Regions from separate parts of the Cerasibacillus sp. genome, predicted to be linked through region 1. Evidence: riboswitches for the same ligand, from Rfam matches in the RefSeq annotation. Region 1 holds a riboswitch; the other holds the start of a gene.
What was found. A riboswitch is a leader RNA that binds a small molecule or an ion and turns the genes downstream of it on or off. The one in region 1 is predicted to bind FMN.

Region 1 (3,428 bases):
CGACACCATCGATATGGCCAGAAACGAAATGACCACCAAAGCGTCCATTGCCAGACATAGCCCGCTCTAAATTAACTTGAGACCCGTGCCCTAATGACTGAAATGAAGTTGAGCGTACAGTTTCTGGCATGACATCAACAGTAAAATGCCTTGTATCAAACGAAGTAACCGTCAAACAAATCCCATTCACGCTAATGCTGTCACCAAGCTGCACATCTTCTAAAATATGTGCAGCTTGAATCGTGAGCTCCCAAGCATGTGGCGACTCCTTAGTCAGACGTTTAATTGTACCGACTTCTTCAACGATCCCTGTAAACAACGTGATCCTCTCCTTTTCGTTCGGCAATGATTTTGATATCGCTTCCTATTTTCTCAATATCTATCAATTGTAAATCTGTAACATCCTCCATCGCTGAAAAACCTTCACCCGCAAAAACTGTGTAAGCATGTCTGCCACCAATTAGTTTCGGTGCGATATACATAATCACTTGATTAAATAGCTCTTCTTGTAGAAAACTCCCATGAATTTCTGAACCACCTTCAACAAAAACGCTCGTCATCTCTTTTTTACCGAGATATGAAAGGACATCTTTAAGTTCTAATTTTTCTGTTGGAAGTCGGATAATCTTGACTTGTGGAAAACGCTCAAAACGAGCTATTTCCTGGTTCGTTACATGTTCACCAACAAAAATCCATGTCTCCGCTTGACGGTCTGTTATTACATGGCGACCAATTGGCGTTAATAAATGTGTATCTAAAATAATTCGTATCGGGTGATGACCCGTGTCTGGATATCGTGCTGTTAAACTCGGATTATCTTTTAAAACGGTCCCAACACCGACTAAAATCGCATCATGCTGTTTTCTAAGCTGATGCACATCACGCCGAGCTTGTTCACTTGTAATCCATTGACTGTCACCCGTTTTGGTAGCTGTTTTTCCATCGAGGCTCATGGCGGCTTTTAACGTGACATATGGTTTTTTCGTTTGGATGTAATGGAAGAAGAAACGATTTAAATCCCGTGCTTCCTTTTCCAAAATGCCAACCGTGACATCAATCCCAGCTTGTTTAAGGCACTTCACACCTTTTCCATGCACATTTTCATTCGGATCAAATGTTGCAATAACAACCCGCTCAACACCACTATCGATTATTTTATTCGTGCAAGGCGGCGTTTTTCCGTAATGACTACAGGGCTCTAATGTGACATATAATGTCGCATCTTTAGCTTTTTCACCAGCCATATCAAGAGCTACAACTTCCGCATGGGCCTCTCCCCTTTTTAAATGGGCACCCATTCCGACAATTTGCCCTTTATTCACGACTACCGCTCCAACAACTGGATTCGGGCTCGTCTGGCCGAGTGTTTGTTCAGCCAATTTCAGTGCCAATTGCATATATGTTTTATCGTCCACCATGATCACCTCCATTTTTTATTTTTTCCCATCAAAAAAGCCCCTGAAATTGCTTCAGGGGCATAGAGTCAGAATTTAAGGAAAACTAGGAATAACATGGGTATATCCGAAAAGGTCATATAGGGTTTGCATAGCACTTATATTCAAAGGCTACAAGCATACCCAAATAAACCAAGTAAATAGCTTGGTTTTAGCCACGGAGATACCTCACGTTTCATACGCGCTCCAATTCTTTCTCCCATCCAGACTATACTGTCGGTTCTGGAGTTACACCAGATCCACCGAATGCAACAAGCACTCGGGTCACGGACTAAGAAGCCTTCGCTTCATCACCGCCGGTCGGGAATCTCACCCTGCCCCGAAAGAAAAACTAATATTCTATTACATGATCATGATAACGGAAGTATGTAGAATTGGCAAGAGATTTAGATTTTGGAATTTGTGGTTCTACGGCATTTTTTGGTGGTGTTCTTCACGTTATTAGTTGCTAATCTAAGTCTAGTTTGTATCGAGTGGTGGCTGGCTCTCACTCGTTGTCTCTTTCTATTTTTTAACGAGGTCGCATCGGGTGAAATGCTAATCTATTAATAGTTCACAAGACAATTATGGGGTGCAGTAATTATAGAATAGTTTTAAAATATCCTGTTAAATCTATAATCGAAACGAAACTCGATTAGGGGGCATCAAGTTATTATTTTCTTACCAATCATTTATTCATAATAAATTACTGAAAGGGGAAACATCTATCTTATTTCTTACTTATCTTTATTCAGCTTAGCCATTGTGATTCAATATTTCTCTTACGAAAATATGAATAAACCGTTTAACCAGTCCAACTATTTTGCCATCAGCTTAAATATTATCATCGGCATTGATTATAAGTGTATTTTAAAATTCAGCTATCCGTTACACCTAACTGTATAATTGGCATGATTTATAAAGAGAGAAATAACCTTGTATGATTCTACTACTTCTTTTTTCCTAATCTAAATCAATATAATGCAAAATAGATTCTTATCATTCAAGCTACTAACCTATTTTTTACCATTTAGCTTTATCATCCAAACAGGCATTTACTTCTTACATACCTTATAAGTAACGTATGGAGGTGATAAAGTATGGAATCATGCTGTTGTGCGAGATTAGCTGAAATAATAGGTGGATCAATTTTAGCATCTACTGATGATGTATGTGCTGTATCACGGCTTAGGGATATTGATGCGACGATATTAAACAGAAGAACACAATCTCCTTTGTCTCTACCATTTGCCCTGTCATTTGAAAATAGTATATGTGGCGACACCTTAAATTTAGGAGAAACAGTTATTCTTCAAGAAGAAATTAATCCTTTTATTTCTGAACTCCGAGAGAGAGGGATCATAGTTACAGCCCTCCATAATCATTGGTTATTTGATGAACCGAGATTAATGTATATGCATTGGGAAAATGTAGGGGATCCATTTGATTTCGCTAGAGATAGTATTGAAGCTGCTAGAGATGCAGGATTGTTTTAGCGTATAGTATAGCTCTCTATTTAGGGAGCTTTTTTTCTGCGCCCCCCATGATACTGCCTTCGCTTATTACATAGTTAGTGTCAAGCATGGAGTAGCCGCTGGAAATAAGCCAAGGATACTTACTTCGGATTCATTTTCTAACGCTCACCAATATCAAACTACAGATTATCCAATTAATAATTGTTTATTTATTAAAACGTAAATTTCCTGTATAATTAGCGGAGATTAACTTGAAGGGACTGAACGATGCGCAGATAACAATATTTTTAATCCATATAAATAACATTTTTGGAGGTAAAAGTATTGTCAATAGAGCTATACACCAATAGATTATATTTAAGAAAAGTAAGATTATCAGATTCATTAGCTTTATTTAAAATATGGTCTGATCCAGATGTCACTCGATTCATGAATATTACCAGCTTTACTACTCTTAATCAGGCCGAGGAAATGATCGGGCTTTTTAAAAGTTTGGATCAAGATAATAAAGCGATTCGAT
Region 2 (3,428 bases), on a different contig from region 1:
GGTGGAGAGATTGGCTATGATGACGGAACAGCTGAAAACGCCCGTGCATTCTATGATGCTGGAAATGGTTGGGCTGTGAAAATGTCATTACCAGAAGGAAAAGATTCCGCAATCGTAACAGATGGCGTTTTCCGATTCTGGGAGACAGATTGGCCAAGTCCGGGTGGAACAGAATTCCAAGTTGAAGTGTGGGATGCGACCGGAACAGACGGACAACCGGGTAAGAAACTAGTTGGACCAATTGATGCAGAGGCATTAAGAAATGGTGAATGGACAGTCGTTGATCTAAGAGAGCATAATATTATCGTAAATGGAGACTTCTACATGGTCTACATTCAGACACGTGACAATCCTTATGCTCCTGGTCTTGCTACTGATGAAAGTAGTGCAAATGCTGGAAGAAGCTATCAATACGTTAGTGGTAATTGGTCAAAATCTCCAGCGGATGAGGGTAACTATATGATTCGTGCACGAGTGGCATATGAAGTAGATACACCTGTTATTACAACACCTGCCGAATCATTTGTAACTAATGAAGCAAACATGACAATTGAAGGAACAGCTTCACCGACAACAACGATTCAATTACTAAATAATGGAGAAGAAGTTGGTTCCGCTGATATTGGTGAGAATGGAACATTTAGCTTTGATATGGAATTAACAGAAGGTGTGAACGAATTCAAAGCTGTTTCTATTCAAAATGGTGGAAAAACGGGTGAATCTGAAACTGTAACAGTTACTTTAGATACGGTTAACCCAGAACTGTCGATTGATAGTCCAAGAAATAATGATAAGACGAATCGTGAAACAGTTACCGTTGAAGGAAGTGTTGCAGACGAAAACCTTGATTCAGTAACCGTTAATGGTCAGAAGACGAAGATCAATGATAACGGTACATTCGCTAAACGTATTTTACTAGATAATGGTGCTAATGAAATTGAAGTTGTTGCTGTTGACTTAGCTGGTAATACAACTACGAAAACAGTTACACTATACGCTCAATATGATGCACCTGAAATCATTAATTTAACGCCAAGCGAAGATAAGTATCTTGAGTCAGGAGATAGTATTAAAATAGAATTCGAAAGTGCTCCTGATCTAAATGCAACGTTTGCAGTTTATTTACCATTGGCAAACTTATCTTCTACAGATAACCCAGTTGAATTACCGATGATGGAAGTATCACCAGGTAAATATGTCGGTTACTGGACTGTGCCAAAAGGCGTTCAAGCAAATGGTGGGCAGATTGAAGTTAAGGTAAAAGATTCATTTGGTAATGAATCACGTAAGAAGGCTGAAGGTAAACTATTCATTAACGTAGAATAAACCAATCAGTCATAAAGGCTTCCCTAGCAGTTTATGGGAAGCCTTTTTTTATACCTATTTTTTTCTTGTTGGTAATTGTTGTCCAATTTCATCATAAGGTATCCTAAACTAGCATAAATGAAGGAATGAAAAACCCGTAAAAACTTCTATACTTGCTATTTCAGCACATTTAAGTTATTATAATCATACAATAATATATCGATTCCATCTTCGGGGCAGGGTGCAATTCCCGACCGACGGTAACGAATAATTATGTTCGAAGTCCGTGACCCACTAAAATAGTGGCTGATCTGGTGTGAATCCAGAACCGACAGTTAAAGTCTGGATGGGAGAAGATGAGTAGCTTGAAGACAAAACAGGTGCAGTTTGTGCCTTCATTTCCTATGACAATGTTTACCCTAAAGCCCCGATTAGGCTTTAGGGTTTTTTGAATGGAAAATTGTCCAAGGCTAAATCCTTCATCATACGAGATGTGAATCGATAAATAGATGAAGGAGGTAGTTGATGATGCAAACAAATGTGAAATCATCAAAACTAGTTAAATTAACGATTTTATCCATATTGGGAACAATATCACTGTTACTATTTTTCCTGAACTTCCCACTCCCATTTTTACCAGCTTATTTAAAAATTGATTTTAGTGAGGTTCCTGCCTTAATTGCGGCATTGATTTTTTCACCAATGGCTGGGGTGATTGTTGAAGGAATAAAAAACTTATTATATCTTTCAATTGGAGGCGGCGAACCAGTCGGTGTTACAGCTAACTTCTTAGCTGGGGTTCTTTTTATCGTACCAGTAGCTGTTCTCTATCATCGTTATAAAGGGACAAAAAGCATTGTGACTGGTCTTGTCGCTGGTACAATCATTATGGCAGTCGCCATGAGTGTATTAAATTATCTTGTCATTTTACCGATCTATGCGATGTTTATGGGGATGGAGGACATGGCACTTGCTCACGTTAAGCGTGCTGCTGTATTATTTGGTATTCTTCCATTCAATATTCTTAAAGGTATTATTGTCGGACTCGTATTTGTTCCTGTGTTTCTAAAAATGCGTCAATGGATTGAGAAAAAACAACATGCTTTATCATAAAATAAAGAGCCTGCTCCTTTTCTTGGAGCAGGCTCTCCTATATATGTTGATTATAAACGAACTTTCCTCGGTACAACCCCGATTGTACAACGAGAAACACAAATTAACTGTTCATCTTCATCCGTAATATTTATCTCCCAAACCATCGTTGAGCGTCCTAGATGTAGAGGAGTGGCTGTAGCCATAACATAGCCTTCACGTTTGCTTTTAATGTGATTAGCATTAATCTCGAGACCGAATACATGTTGTTTTTCGGGGTCAATATTTAAATATGAGCCCAGACTGGCAGCTGTTTCAGCAAGTAAGACGCTTGCACCACCATGTAAGAATCCAGCTGGTTGACGCGTTCTCTCATCGACGGGCATGGTCAGTTGTACTTTTTCTTTATCTGAAGACTTGATTTCAATGCCTAATAACTTGATAACTGTATCATCAATGTTCAAAGATATCCCTCTTTTTAGATCAGTTTCTCTAATAATAACGATATGCCTAGTAGGAAACCATAGATTGTATTCGTTTGCCCTGTAGCTACCATTGCAGGCATCATTTCAATCGGTTCTGATTTTCCTTGGAATTTATTTATTACATCAAAAGCTTTAAACATACTTAAAAAGGTAATGACTGACCATCTAGGCAAAATACCATTTACAATAAAGATAGCCGTTAGAGCATAAGCGATTAGAAATAATAATCCTAGGAATTGGATGGCTTGTTTTCGACCGAGTAAAATAGCTAAAGTATGTCTGCCACTTTCTTTATCATTATCTAAGTCTCGTATATTGTTTGCCATGAGAATCGCACCGATAAAGATTGCGACAGGAATTGAAATATAGATTACGTTTAATGTAATTGTTAATGTTTGAATATAATAGCTAATACCGATAATGACTGTTCCCATTAATACCCCAGAAAAAAGTTCTCCAAAAGGTGTGTAAGCAATAGGGATGGGACCACCAGTATATAAATAACCAATAATCATTCCGATTACACCGATGACAGCAACCCACCAG

Region 2: it holds a riboswitch for FMN, as region 1 does, so the genes downstream of both, VIG73_RS13240 (ECF transporter S component) here and ribD (bifunctional diaminohydroxyphosphoribosylaminopyrimidine deaminase/5-amino-6-(5-phosphoribosylamino)uracil reductase RibD) in region 1, are expected to answer to the same signal.

The regions. Positions count from the first base shown of each region.
Region 1 covers NZ_DATBTY010000043.1:10,977-14,404, reverse strand. Annotated here, with positions in the region: gene ribE (riboflavin synthase) at 1-319, opposite strand, end outside; gene ribD (bifunctional diaminohydroxyphosphoribosylaminopyrimidine deaminase/5-amino-6-(5-phosphoribosylamino)uracil reductase RibD) at 300-1,415, opposite strand; FMN riboswitch at 1,642-1,785, opposite strand; gene VIG73_RS08680 (DUF1259 domain-containing protein) at 2,534-2,929, shown strand; gene VIG73_RS08675 (GNAT family protein) at 3,233-3,428, shown strand, end outside.
Region 2 covers NZ_DATBTY010000073.1:253,894-257,321, forward strand. Annotated here, with positions in the region: gene VIG73_RS13235 (S8 family serine peptidase) at 1-1,326, shown strand, start outside; FMN riboswitch at 1,529-1,667, shown strand; gene VIG73_RS13240 (ECF transporter S component) at 1,834-2,418, shown strand; gene VIG73_RS13245 (hotdog fold thioesterase) at 2,469-2,861, opposite strand; gene VIG73_RS13250 (1,4-dihydroxy-2-naphthoate polyprenyltransferase) at 2,876-3,428, opposite strand, start outside.